DNA from 4 places in the Weizmannia sp. FSL W8-0676 genome. Region 1 is predicted to be linked to each of the others. Evidence: riboswitches for the same ligand, from Rfam matches in the RefSeq annotation. Region 1 holds a riboswitch; each other region holds the start of a gene.
The links. Region 1 has a riboswitch for S-adenosylmethionine ahead of NST20_RS13990 (YezD family protein). Riboswitches for the same ligand answer to the same signal wherever they lie in the genome.
Positions count from the first base shown of each region.

Region 2: another riboswitch for S-adenosylmethionine. It lies ahead of NST20_RS01490 (phosphoadenylyl-sulfate reductase); the one in region 1 lies ahead of NST20_RS13990 (YezD family protein).
Region 3: another riboswitch for S-adenosylmethionine. It lies ahead of metK (methionine adenosyltransferase); the one in region 1 lies ahead of NST20_RS13990 (YezD family protein).
Region 4: another riboswitch for S-adenosylmethionine. It lies ahead of NST20_RS03820 (O-acetylhomoserine aminocarboxypropyltransferase/cysteine synthase family protein); the one in region 1 lies ahead of NST20_RS13990 (YezD family protein).

Region 1 covers NZ_CP151954.1:2,843,764-2,847,322, forward strand. The annotation lists gene NST20_RS13985 (bifunctional GNAT family N-acetyltransferase/carbon-nitrogen hydrolase family protein) at 298-1,842, opposite strand; SAM riboswitch class I at 1,984-2,090, shown strand; gene NST20_RS13990 (YezD family protein) at 2,207-2,386, shown strand; gene NST20_RS13995 (hypothetical protein) at 2,475-2,738, opposite strand; gene NST20_RS14000 (IS110 family transposase) at 2,971-3,559, shown strand, end outside.
Region 2 covers NZ_CP151954.1:289,060-292,618, reverse strand. The annotation lists gene NST20_RS01500 (sirohydrochlorin chelatase) at 1-175, opposite strand, end outside; gene cobA (uroporphyrinogen-III C-methyltransferase) at 182-940, opposite strand; gene NST20_RS01490 (phosphoadenylyl-sulfate reductase) at 1,068-1,793, opposite strand; SAM riboswitch class I at 1,885-1,989, opposite strand; gene NST20_RS01485 (hypothetical protein) at 2,091-2,270, opposite strand; gene NST20_RS01480 (TIGR04104 family putative zinc finger protein) at 2,300-2,605, opposite strand; gene NST20_RS01475 (glycosyl hydrolase family 28-related protein) at 2,776-3,559, shown strand, end outside.
Region 3 covers NZ_CP151954.1:2,187,832-2,191,390, reverse strand. The annotation lists gene pckA (phosphoenolpyruvate carboxykinase (ATP)) at 1-1,553, opposite strand, end outside; SAM riboswitch class I at 1,730-1,878, shown strand; gene metK (methionine adenosyltransferase) at 2,023-3,234, shown strand; gene asnB (asparagine synthase (glutamine-hydrolyzing)) at 3,455-3,559, shown strand, end outside.
Region 4 covers NZ_CP151954.1:811,534-815,092, reverse strand. The annotation lists gene NST20_RS03825 (homoserine dehydrogenase) at 1-53, opposite strand, end outside; gene NST20_RS03820 (O-acetylhomoserine aminocarboxypropyltransferase/cysteine synthase family protein) at 314-1,612, opposite strand; SAM riboswitch class I at 1,716-1,823, opposite strand; gene cls (cardiolipin synthase) at 1,922-3,367, opposite strand.

The DNA of each region.
Region 1 (3,559 bases):
TTTCCCCTCCTGATTCTATTTACTTATCATTTTACTTTATAGTGATACCGATAGAAATGCCTTTAACAGTCTTTTTTTCTGTCCCCTGTAATCAAGTGCAATCAAACTGATCTGATTCACTCTCTTTTCTTCGGTCTATATAAAATGAACTGAAGTTTTTACATTAAGCCCGGGCACCACTGCATAATGGAAGCTTTTTACAGCAGGCAACAGAGCCGCGATATTTTGTTCACTTTATATAGCTTTTTTTAAATGAAAAAAGTGCTTACCCCTTAAGCACCTTTTTCGTTTTCCTTATTATGATTTGCTATTGATTTTAATCTGATACAAATCTCTTCTCCGGTCGGCCAGTTGCCGGACGGAGCCGCTGTTGCGGTTGCGGCGCAGTTTCTCAAGATCGACATCGCCGACAACAACGGTATCGACATTGGGATCGCATTCCCCGACAATGCCGTCCCGGGCAAAGCCGAAATCGGAGGGGGAAAAGATCCCGGACTGGGCATACTGGATATCCATGTTTTCCACGTGGGTCAGGTTGCCGACTGTTCCCGCAATACAGGTGTACACCTGGTTTTCAATGGCCCGCGCCTGCGCGCAGTAGCGGACGCGCAAATAGGCCTGGCGGTCGTCCGTGCAAAACGGGACAAAAATAATGTTCGCACCGTGGTCGACAGCGACACGGGCCAGCTCCGGAAACTCGATATCATAGCAAATCAGAATCGCAATTTTCCCGCAATCCGTATCAAATACATTGAGTTCGTTTCCTTCCGCGATCCCCCACCATTTCCGCTCATTTGGCGTAATATGGAGTTTGGTCTGCCTCTCAATCGTCCCGTCGCGCCGGAACAAAAAAGCGACATTGTAAATGCCCCCGTCTTCTTCCACAAAATGGGACCCGCCGATAATGTTGACATTGTAGCGTACGGCAAGCTCTGTAAACAGTTCAATATATTGGTCTGTGTACCCGGAAAGCCGGCGCACTGCCTGGTCAGGGCGTTTTTCTTCCAGGTAGGACATCAACTGCGTGGTGAAAATTTCCGGAAAAACGGCGAAATCAGAACCGAAATCCGCGGCCACATCGACATAATATTCTACCTGTCTGACAAAATCATCGAAGGAATCAATTTTTTTCATCATATATTGGATCGCTGTAATCCTGACCGGGAACGAAGCATGATAGACACGGCGGGACTTCGGCAAATAATCGACGTTATGCCATTCCATAAGCGTTGCAAATGAAGCGGATGCTGTATCATCCGGCAAATACTGCCTGTTGATCCGCATAATCTGGAACCCTTCAAGCAGCTGGAAGGACAGAACCGGGTCATAAATATTGTGCATCTCGACTTCTTCCACGTATTCGCGCGGGGTCATTTTGTCTTTATATTTGCTGTAATTCGGAATCCGGCCGCCAATGATGATGCTTTGAAGGTTCATTTTCCGGCAAAGCTCTTTCCGTGCCTCATACAAACGGTGCCCGAACTTCATGCGCCGGTATTCCGGGTCGATCATCACTTCAATGCCGTACAGGTTGAGCCCGTGCGGATTATGGTTGGTAATGTAGCCGTTCGCAGTGATCGTATCCCATGTATGCTGGTCTTCGTATTCATCGAAATTGACAATTAAGCTGGAGCAGGAACCGACGATTTTCCCTTCGTATTCCACGCAAAACTGCCCTTCCGGAAAAATCCGGATATGGCTTTCCAGCTGCTCGTGTTTCCACGGCTCCATCCCCGGAAAACATTTTTTCGACAATGCCATAATATCATCAATGTCTTCAAAGCGGATGTTCCGCACCTCGATTTTCTTCTCAAACTTGGATACATCTGTCTCTGGCACAATCTCACACCCTTAACACACTTTTTCTATTATCATACCCTATCCGAATCGGTTTTGCCCGAAAAGCAGCTGAAATGCCGAAAATATAAGTTGACAAATCGGAATAATATTATTTATCATAGTTTTAACAAATTATTTCTATACAGCTTATCAAGAGAGGGGGAGGGACTGGCCCGAGGAAACCTCAGCAACAGATTCTTTTTGGGAATACTGTGCTAATTCCAGCAAGCGCCAAGCTTGGAAGATAAGTTAAGGAGCCGCGCCCTCTTCTTAACTTTTCTTGAAGGGGGCCTTTCTTTTTTGGATCATCCGCATTGCCGGCCGGACCACCACGCACACACGAAATTTATTTTGGGGGGTATGAAAAATGGCTCATATTGATGAAACGAAAGTAGCCCGCATTATGGAATCATTGCAAAAACTGGAGTTTGGAACAGTGGTCATTTCGATCCATGAAGGAAACATCACACAGATCGAAACAACCGAGAAAGTCCGGTTTGCACTGGAAAAGAAAAAAGCGGCACTTCCCAAACAAAAGATGGGATGACGGGCGCCGGCATTCCGGTTATCTCTTTTCCCGTTGTTCGTGCTACACGAATGCCGGCATTTGGATATCGTCCAAATGCCGGATTTGTTTAAGAGTACAGTGGTATGGAAATTTGCGGAAATGCTGTTTTTAAAGCAGCATTCAGGCGGCCAGCCGCTTGCCGGTCAAGTTCATAAAACCCATCCTCGTATAATAAGTTTAAATCCAAAGTGGATGTCAATTTCCAGTTCATTCTGCTGCTCATTGACAAGTGAATATAAGATTTTGTATTCCGGGCGAGCCCGGAATACAAGTTCGGACTTGGACGCTTCGCGATGTTCCCGGATAATGGTCTTAGGATCGTTTGGGTCAATGCTTCCCCTCCTTGTAGCCTGACTACTCGAAAAGTCTGCATCCCCAGGTTCTTGCTTGAACGTCTAACCCGTAGGCCGTTCCTCCGGATCTCCGTGCTGGAAATGAGCAGTTCCAGGCAGCCCACGGCCCGGATGAGTTCTCATACGCGAGGCTGACAGATCGGCAAGCCATCTGGGGATATCCCGAAGCGTCCGATTCCATCGATCCCAATACAGAGAGGAGGAAATCATATGCCCTTATTTGTCGGTATTGACGTGAGCTCCAAAAACCTCGATGCCTGCCTGATGGATGGAATGGGGGAAACGTTAGCCACCCAAACGGTGACAAACAATCTTCCCGGTGCCTCTGAGTTAAGAGACACCATCCTCCAACATGCGGAGGCGGATGACACCATCCAGATCGCCATGGAGGCCACATCTGTGTATAGTTGGCACCCGGCAATGTTTTTCCATGAAGATCCCGAGCTGAAACAGCGTCGTACAAAGGTGTTTACCCTGAATCCGAAGCTGGTGAGAAATTTCAAAAAGGCTTATGCCGAGATGGACAAGACCGATCCCAAAGATGCCTGGGTAATTGCGGACCGCTTGCGTTTCGGGAGATTGCCGAAATCCGTGATTCAGTCAGAACAATACCTTGCCCTTCAACGGTTAACACGGATGCGCTATCACCTGATTCAAAGTTTAACCCGGGAACAACAGGTATTTTTGAATCATCTGTTTTTCAAATTCAGTGCCTTTAACCTTGAAGTGGATACATCGGTCTTCGGCCATGCCATAACGGAATTTTTGCTTGAGGCCTATAGCCTCGATGAAATTGCCC
Region 2 (3,559 bases), 760 kb from region 1:
CCCGGACAAGCGCATCAATCCCTGCTGCAATATCCGGTTCCGCAATTTCCAGATAACAAATTTCCTGGAGATCCGCATCCACCTGTGCCATCGCTTGCCGGATTGCCGCTGTTGCTTCCCGGGCGGTTTCGGGCACACGGCTGCCGTGGCTGACATATAAAACACCTTGTTTCATACCCGTTCACCCGGTACAGGCCGGAGCAGCGGAAAGCTGTTCAAACCATTTCAACTCATCGCGCAGTTTTACCACTTCTCCGATGATCAAAAGCGATGGGTTGCGCAACCCGTCCGCCTTTTCACTTAAATTTCCAAGCGTGCCGACCGCGGTTTCCTGTTTTTCCGTCGTGCCCCAGCGGATAAGTGCAGCCGGCATGTCCGGCGATTTGCCGTGCTTTATCAGTTGCGCACAGATGAGCGGCAGATTTTTCACGCCCATATAAATGCAAAGTGTATCAATTCCCGCATATTTGGACCAGTATGCATCAAGGTCTTCGCCTTTTTTCGTGACGCCCGCGATAAAAGCAACGGATGTACTGAGCCCGCGGTGGGTGAGCGGAATGCCGGCATAGGCGGGCACGGCGGAACCGGCCGTAATCCCCGGAACGATTTCAAACGGAATATGCTTTTGCACCAGTACTTCCGCCTCCTCCCCGCCTCTGCCGAATATAAACGGATCGCCGCCTTTTAAACGGACAACAGTTTTGCCTTGGTTGGCAAACTTCACAAGCAGGTGGTTGATCGTATCCTGCGACATCGTATGGGCGTCCGGCTTTTTCCCGCAGTAGACGAGTTCCGCATCCGGCCTTGCTTCTTTTAACAGATCCGGATTCACCAGGCGGTCATATAAAATGACATCCGCTTCCCGGATCATGCGCAATCCTTTCACTGTGATCAGTTCCGGATCGCCGGGCCCTGCCCCGACTAAATATACTTTTCTCATTTCTTCACCTGCTTTAAACTTAATCGGATAACTGGTTGGTTTGGTTTATGCGCCCACTTCTCCCGGAGTGGCTGTAGCAGCGGCTTAGAAGGGATGGCCGTTTTTGCCGCAGCACCACCGGGCAGCCTTATTTTTTCTGAACCGTATGCAGCCCGCATTCGGTTTTATGAAAGCCCGCCCATCTTCCTGCTCTTGAGTCGCTGTTTCCGACAGCACGTGTGCACGGGAAACAGCCGATGCTCGGATATCCCTGGTCATGCAATTCGTTATACGGAAGATGATGGGACTTGATATAGTTCCAAACGTCATCCCATGTCCAATGAATCAGCGGGCAAATTTTAATCGAATGGAACCTTTCATCTTTATTGACAAAATTCGTTTTCGCCCTCGTCGGCGATTGCTCCCGCCGCAAGCCGGATATCCAGGCCGCCGCTCCCTGCAGCGTTTCTTCAAGCGGCTTGATTTTCCGGATATAGCAGCATTGGTCCGGATCCCTTTTCCAAAGGGCAGATCCGTATTGCGCCGCCTGTTCATCAAGCGTAAGCGACGGTTTTTTCATTTGGATATTTAAAGCCGGATATTTCTTTTTTACTTTTTCAATCAATTCGTAAGTCTGCGGAAAGTGCAGGTCCGTATCCAAAAATACGATATCCGCATCTTCTCTGACTTTCGAAATGAGATCAATCAGCACCATTCCTTCTGCGCCGAAGCTGCACGCATATACCACTGATTTACCGTACGTGCCATATGCCCACTGCAAAATTTCCAATGCGCCCTTTGTTTCATCTTCCGGCACGAACACTGCAAACGGATCCGACGTAAACTGTTCATATGTGAGCCGCGTTTGCTCCACTCTATTCCCTTCTTTCTTATTCGATTACTAAGGATTAAACGACAAAAATCTTCTTACCCTGAAGTAAGAAGATATCCATTCCCGGGAAATCTTCTTATCTTTCAGGCCACCACCTGCAGGAATTGGCACAGTACCCGTTTTCGGACCTGCTGCCGAGGCTTCACAGGGCCCTTCCCTCCACCTCTCTTGATAAGAAAATAACAACATATAAGCTTGAAGTTTATTGTATACCTTCTTATGCTATTCGTCAACGAAAAATTCTGATAAAGAAAATAAGGCCCATTTTCACGAAAAGTGTTACATGTAGTTTTGGGCCACCTTTTTCTTTCTCATTTGATGAAATGGTTTCCAATCTTTACTTGCATGTGTTTTTTTCAAATCTTGCTCTGTACCAAATCGGTTCATCAATTCACCTTTAAACTTGCGGCGTACCGGCTCAGCTCCGCGTTTCATCATCACCTGGATTTTTGAAGCCATTTAAAAGGGCGACAACTATTCGTTCCCTTTTACCATAGAAGCCTTTCTTTATGATCAAACGAATAAACATAAGGCATCATAAGAATCAAACAAGCCCAAATAATGATGATTAGTGTTATGAATGCAATTTTTGGAATGCCCAATATCATTAGTCCAAATGAGATGAAAAAGCAAAGCAGGGAAAAATATCCAACTTTATTTCGAAACTTCAAACTTGGATATAACTTGGCTTTACAATTTGGACATTCTATGGTTTGGTCAAACTTCCATAATCTCTTAAAGATATAAATCCACTTAAATGGATGGTTACAATCAGAACATTTTGGCAGGCTCATTGACTTCCACCTTCCTTTTCTTCGATTTTAACATAAAATTCAATCTTTTTTATGCCAACAACAATGATTTAGAAAAGAGTCTTCCTTTTTCAGTGCGTTTTCCAACCTGCGGGGGTATACTACATATATCCAATGACAGAGACTGAATGAAGGCAAAGCGGGGTGAAAAAATGATTCATTTGGATAAGCATCATGACCCCCGGACAAACGGCATGCTGCTGCGCCAGCTTTCACGCAGGGCAGTCCAGCCGGGTACCCTAATCCAGGAAAATGAAGCGCTTTTTCAAAAATACTGCCAGCCGGAATTTCACAAACCGTTTTCCCTTTCACGGCTGCTGCTGAACCGGAGATATCCGGTTGAACCGTATAAAACCCTTGCAGATCAGAACGGCCTTGTCTACCCGGAATGGAAAACGATATTGGATCAAGAATACAGCCGGCTGCTGTCTGTGGCATCCCGTACAGTCAATGTGGCAGATTTCGGGGCTGCCGGCGATGGAAAAACCGACTGCACAGCGGCATTCCAAAAAGCACTGGGAAACGGCCGCGTGAAAGTGATCGTACCGGAAGGCGTTTATCTTGTAAAGGGGCTTAAGCTGCCTTCATGGACATGCCTTTGCGGCAGCGGAAAAGGCGTAACAGTCATCAAACTCCATCCGCATGCGCCGAAAAAAACGCGTCTTATCCAAAACGCCCATTTCCACCGCGGCAATCACCATATATCGGTGGAAGGGCTCTCGCTGGACTGGAATGTCGAAAGGCTCGGAAATGAGGAAAGAACGGCAGCAGGAAATAACCGTTCAAGCTGTCTGACTTTTGCGCACGTCACGTTCGGCTGGGTGAAAAATGTGGAGGCGGCGGGGGCCGGCCTGCATGGTTTTGATGTATCGTCTGCCCGGTATCATTATTTGGGCGACGGCTTTCTCGCCCCGGGAAGGAGCCGCTATATCTGGC
Region 3 (3,559 bases), 660 kb from region 1:
TCCGGCACTGATGAAAATTGCCGGAAATTTTCTTTGAACCGGGTTGCAAGTTCGAACGCTTTTTCACGGTAAGCCTGCTTGTCCGCCCATGTATCTTGCGGATAAAGGACTTTCTCCGGCACCCCTTCAATACGGGCCGGGATGTGCAGCCCGAAAATATCATCCTGCCGCGTTTCCACATTTTTCAGTTTGCCGTTTATCGCAGCCCGGACCATGGCCCTCGTATAGCTTAATTTCATGCGGGAACCGGTTCCGTACGGGCCGCCTGTCCAGCCGGTATTGACCAGAAATACCTGGACGTTGTGCCTGCCAATTTTCTCTCCGAGCATTTCCGCATAAACGGCGGGCTCAAGCGGCAAAAACGGCGCGCCGAAGCAAGTGGAGAACACAGCTTCCGGGCGCGTGACGCCGCGTTCGGTGCCGGCCAGTTTGGAAGTGTAACCGCTCAAGAAATGGTACATGGCCTGCTCTTTTGTCAGCCTGCTGATCGGTGGCAGGACACCGGACGCATCAGCCGTCAGAAATATAATGGTTGACGGATGGCCGGCCATGCCGGAACGGGCAATATTGCCGATGTTTTCAATCGGGTAAGCAGCCCTTGTATTTTCCGTCAGTGCATTGTTGCCATATTGCGGCCTACGGGACACCGGATCTACGACTACATTTTCAAGTACGGTCCCAAACCGGATTGCCCGGTAAATTTGCGGTTCTTTTTCTTCTGTAAGCCCGATGCACTTTGCATAGCATCCGCCTTCAATATTGAAGACGCCGCTGTCGGACCAGCCGTGCTCATCGTCCCCTATAAGCGCGCGCTCCGGATCGGCGGAAAGTGTCGTTTTCCCGGTCCCGGACAAGCCGAAAAACAGGGCCGTATCGCCGTTTTTCCCGGTATTGGCGGAGCAGTGCATGGGAAGGATGCCTTTTTGCGGCAGCAAATAATTCATGATGGAAAAAATGCTTTTTTTCATTTCGCCTGCATATTCCGTTCCGCCGATCAGAATCATCCGGCGTTCAAGTGAAATCATGATGAACGCTTCGGAATTCGTGCCGTCAAGCGCCGGGTCTGCTTTAAACAGCGGCGCGGAAAGAATGGTAAATTGCGCATCGTGTTGATTGAGTTCCTCCGCATCCGGCCGGATAAACAATTGATGCGCGAATAAATTATGCCAGGCGAACTCATTCACGGTCTGGATCGGAAGGCGGCTTTTTGGATCGGCACCCGCAAAACCTTTAAACACAAAAATTTCGTCTTTCCCTTTTAAATGCCGGATCATTTTTTCATAGAGCCTGTTGAACACGCCGGGAGATACCGGCTGGTTGATTTTGCCCCAGTCGACACGGTCTTTTGATTCGGAGTCGACGACAATAAATTTATCTTTCGGCGACCTTCCTGTGTATTTTCCTGTTGTAGCAGAAATGGCCCCTTCCGTTGTCAGCACAGCTTCTTTCCGTTCAATAATTTTTTCCATTAATTGCGGCACGGAAAGCTGCATGCGCACATTTTCCCCCGACAACAAAAACTTTAAATCGTCAGAAGCGCCAATCAGATCCATTTTCATAAACCGCCCCTTTGAATAACTTATTTCGCTTTAAACGATATCAGTATAACATATTCATCCGTTTATTACATACTTTTTCCCGGGAAAAATGCAGGGGGCAAAAGGGCAAATGGTGAAAAAAGCATTGACAGCGCCTGCTAAATTGCGTATGATTTTACTTTGAACGGATACTCTTATCCCGAGCTGGTGGAGGGACGGGCCCGATGAAACCCAGCAACCCGCCTCTGGAACAGGCAATGCGCTCGCAACGCAGCTGCCGCTTGACTTCCAGGCAAAGGTGCTAACCTGCAGCAAGGAATGTTTCCTTGAACGATAAGAGTGAAAGGCGCGATTGATTGAAGTCAAAACCTTTCCACTCATATGAATGGGAAAGGTTTTTATTTTTGGCTTTGTACTTAAAATGAATCGAGTTTAGGGTATGAGTACCGTTTTCAATATGTAACAATATAAGGAGGAAAAGCGGATGTTAAAAGGACGGCATTTGTTCACATCGGAATCGGTGACGGAAGGCCATCCGGACAAAATTTGCGACCAGATTTCCGATGCCATTTTGGATGCCATTTTAGAAAAAGACCCGAATGCCCGCGTTGCCTGCGAAACTTCCGTCACGACAGGGCTCGTGCTCGTCACGGGGGAAATTTCCACCAATACATATGTGGATATTCCGAAAGTGGTGCGCAAGACCATTAAAGAGATTGGCTATACGCGCGCGAAATACGGGTTTGATGCGGAAACCTGCGCTGTTTTGACATCGATTGACGAACAGTCCGAGGATATTGCGCGCGGCGTTAACCAGGCTTTGGAAGCCCGCGAAGGCGGGATGAGCGATGAAGAGATTGAGGCAATCGGAGCCGGCGACCAGGGCCTGATGTTCGGGTTTGCCTGCAATGAGACAGAAGAGCTGATGCCGCTTCCCATTTCGCTTGCCCACAAGCTTGCCCGCCGTCTTGCTGAACTCCGCAAACATGAAGTGATCCCGTATTTGCGCCCGGATGCGAAGACACAGGTGACAGTTGAATATGATGAGAACAACCAGCCTGCCCGGATTGATACAATTGTCATTTCAACGCAGCATAATCCTGACATCAGTTCCGGGCAAATTCAGGGGGATATGAAAAAATACGTCATTGAACCGGTTGTGCCGGCAGACTTACTCGATGCGGATACAAAGTATTTGATTAATCCGACCGGCCGCTTTGTTATCGGCGGCCCTCAAGGGGATGCCGGGCTGACCGGCCGCAAAATCATTGTCGACACGTACGGCGGATATGCACGCCACGGCGGCGGCGCATTTTCCGGGAAAGACCCGACGAAAGTGGACCGTTCCGCTGCTTATGCCGCCCGCTATGTTGCGAAAAATATTGTTGCGGCCGGCCTTGCGGAAAAATGTGAGGTACAGCTTGCGTATGCGATCGGGGTGGCGAAGCCCGTTTCCATTTCCATCGATACGTTTGGGACTGGAAAAGTTCCGGAAGAAGTGCTGATCGAGGCGGTTGAAGCCCATTTTGACCTGCGCCCGGCCGGCATTATCAAAATGCTCGACTTGCGCCGCCCGATTTACAGACAGACCGCTGCGTACGGGCATTTCGGCCGCGATGATTTGGATGTGCCTTGGGAAAAAACGGACAAAGCCGGGGCGTTGAATGAATTCGCCCGCAATCATATCGGAAAATAATGGGAAAAAGAGCGTGCCTGTTGATAGGCCGCTCTTTTTCCATGCGGGAGATACATGTACCTTTTTTAACAAAATCCCTGCAAACTGCCGGAAAACATGCTAAACTATATTACATGTGCAGATTTTGGCCGTCAAATTTTGGCGGAAATCGATTTGTTTTTTCAAGAAATAAATTTACAATAGAAGTATATCGAAATGATTAAAGTAGGTGACTTTTTACATGTGCGGATTTATTGGCTGCGTCCATGACCAACCCGTTACATTATCAGACGAAGACAGGCAACGGTTTAAACAGATGAACCATATGATCGAGCACCGTGGCCCG
Region 4 (3,559 bases), 1.3 Mb from region 1:
ACGCCCTGGCCGACCGTCCCGAAGCCGAGCAGCGCTGCTTTAATCACCCTCATTTATCCAAAAACCTCCCTGCAATATAGCGCTATTCGCCTCTGAAGCGTTTTGTTCATTTAAAACATCAAGCGGCCCGGCGGTCTCCGGTGCAGCCGGCACCCATAAGCTCCCGATCCGGAACAGGTGTGCAGGCCGTCCGTGCCGACAAAATTGTATAGTGGGATCAGCCCGGAACGGATCCCGTGCAAGTTTTCCGGATCGCCTGTTGGCATTCGCCGTGGCGGCCTTCGCACGAACCTGCCTGGCCCGTTACCTGCTTTTACCGGGCTGTAACGGCCGTCGCTTTTGTAATGGCTTGATCGAGGTCGGCTGTCAAATCTTCGACGGCTTCGAGCCCGACAGACAAGCGGATCAAATCACCCGTGACCCCTGACTTTTCCAGTTCTTCATCGCTCAGCTGCGAATGCGTAGTCGTTGCTGGGTGGATGATCAGCGATTTCGCGTCGCCGACATTCGCTACATGCGACCACAGCTTGATATTGTCGATCACGCGCCTCCCTGTTTCCCGGCCGCCTTTCACACCGAAGTTAACAATGGAGCCGTAGCCGCCGTTTAAATATTTTTGCGCCAGCTCATGGGACGGATGGTCTTCAAGGCCCGGATAATTGACCCATGCAACATCCGGATGGTTTTTCAGAAATTCCGCGACTTTCAACGCATTTTCGTTATGCCTTTCCACGCGCAAATGCAGCGTTTCAAGCCCTTGCAGGAATAAAAAGGCGTTGTCCGGGCTTAAAGCCGGCCCGAAGTCGCGCAAAAGCTGAACGCGAAGTTTTGTGGCGAACGCAGCCTGTGCCGTGTCGACGCCGTAGCGCAAGCCGTGGTAGCTCGGATCCGGTTCGCTGAAGTCCGGGAATTTCTCTGTGTTCCAGTCAAAATGCCCGCCGTCAACGGCAACACCGCCGATCGCCGTTCCGTGTCCGCCGATCCATTTTGTCGCCGAATGGACAACCACGTCCGCTCCCCATTTGATCGGATTCGAGCCATACGGAGAAGCAAACGTGTTGTCGACAATCAAAGGAATGCCGTTTTCATGGGCAACTTCCGCCACTTTTTCCACGTCGAGCACCTGCAGGCTTGGGTTGCCGATAATTTCCGCATACAATGCTTTCGTTTTCGGGGTGATCGCCTGGCGGAACGCTTCAGGGTCAGACCCGTCCACAAACTTGACGTTAATGCCGTATTTCGGCAATGTCACGGCAAACAAATTATATGTGCCGCCGTAAAGATTGCTGGCGGATACGATGTCGTCGCCCGCACGCACAATATTCAAAATGGAGAAGGCAATGGCCGCCGCGCCGGATGATAAACCGACAGCCGCCGTTCCGCCTTCCAGTGCGGCAACGCGTTTTTCAAACACATCCACAGTCGGATTGCCAAGGCGGGAATAAATGAAACCTTCTTTTGATAAATTGAAGACGCCCTCTGCATGTTCTGTATCCGGAAAAACGTAAGAAGTCGTCCGGTATACCGGCACGGCGCGCGAGCCTGTCGCCGGGTCCGGTTCCTGGCCCCCGTGCAGCAATAAAGTTTCCGGTTGTAATGATGATTGTGTCATTTTTAAATCCTCCTGGTTTTTTAAAATTTTCCTGCGAAAGATGGAAGAGGAAATGAAAAACCCTCTTCGTAAGGGAAGAGGGTTACAATGTATGTAAGTTCCTCCCTTATCTTTCAGACGCATGTCTGTAGGAATTAGCACCTTTTCAGGCAAATGCCTGAAGGTTGCCGGGCTTCGCAGGGCCTAGTCCCTCCGCCGCTCTCGATAAGAGTTTCTTTTCATAATTCAATTTTGAATGACTTATTGTTTAAGATTATAGAAGACCAATGGCAAACCGTCAACCTTTTTTTGAAAAATTTTCTTTTTCTTCTACAAAATTGGCGATAACAGCCGGGAAATGGACTCTTTAAACCGTACATAAAGCGGCCGGTTCTGGTAAACATGGAGCGTTAATTCGGTTGATTTGGCCATGTCGTCCCGGAAAATGCCGGCAAGTGTGCCGGAAAGCTCGCGGTCGTACAGCACGGCGTTCACTTCAAAATTGAGGCGGAAACTGCGCACATCAATATTGGCCGTGCCGACGGAAGCAATTTTCCCGTCTACGACAATCATTTTCGCGTGGATGAACCCATTTTGATAAATGTACACTTTGACGCCCGTTTTTAACAGCTGGCCGATGTTGGAAAGCGTCGCCCAGTAGACAAACATATGGTCCGGTTTATTTGGAATCATAATCCGGACATCCACTCCGGATAAAGCGGCAAGCGTCAGCGCGTTCAGGAGGCTGTCATCCGGAATAAAATACGGTGTTTGCAAATAAATATATTTTTTGGCGGAATTGATCATTTTAATATAGCTGTTTTTAATCTGCTCCCATTCGGAATCGGGGCCGCTTGAGACAATTTGGATATCGGTTTCCCCCTGCGGCGGGATGACCGGGAAATAACGTTCTTCATCTCTTACATCGTGCGGTGACGCCTGATTCCAGTCCAAAATAAAGCGGGTCTGCATGGCATAAACAGCGCTCCCGGCAATCCGTAAATGCGTGTCCCGCCAATAACCAAATTTTTTATTCAGGCCAAGATACTCATCCCCGACGTTAAAACCGCCGATATAACCGACCCGTCCGTCGATAATCGCCAATTTCCGATGGTTTCTGAAGTTGACGCGCAAATTAATGAGCGGGATACGGGCAGGAAAAAAGGACGCCACTTCCCCTCCGGCTTCAATCAGCGGCCGGAAAAATTTGCGGCGGAACAGCATCCGCGATCCCATATCATCATAAAGCAGCCGCACCTTTACGCCTTCTCTTGCTTTTTGGGACAGCAGTTCAATCAATTCATGGCCGAGACGGTCATTCCGGAAAATATAATATACAAGATGAATACTGTCTTTTGCATTCCGGATGTCTTCAAATAAAGCCTGGAATTTTTTCCTGCCGTCTGTGAAAATATCGACGTGATTGTCCTGGGAAAGGATCGCCCCGTCATTCATCAGCAGCATATAAACGAGATCCTTATACTGGGCTGTCCGCTCATCATGAAACGGAAACCGGTTTTCGCGCAGCAGTTCAATCTGCTGCTGGGAAATTTCCTTAATGCCGATCTTCTCCTGTACCTTCCAGTCAAAAATTTTCCGGCGGCTTAAATTTTGCCCGAATACCAAATACAGGATAAAGCCGGCAATCGGCAGGAATAGCAGCACCAAAAGCCAGGCCCAGGTTGCGCCGACATCCCGCCGTTCGAGGAAAATAACGGTTCCTGCCAGAATAAAATTCAAAAGAAACAAGATAACCAATAGTACCGTTACAATCATTGCGTTCTCCTTTTCGTACACCCTTTGTTCCTGTTGTAGGTTTGTTCCCGGCCGGTATCCGGGAACACGGTGAAGTGTTTTGAAATTGATATAGGATATGTTTGCGCAGCAAAAATAACAATTGTATCATACCATAATATTTGCGTCTTACCTATCATACAGCACTTTCCCTGCCATTGCATGCAAAAAGAA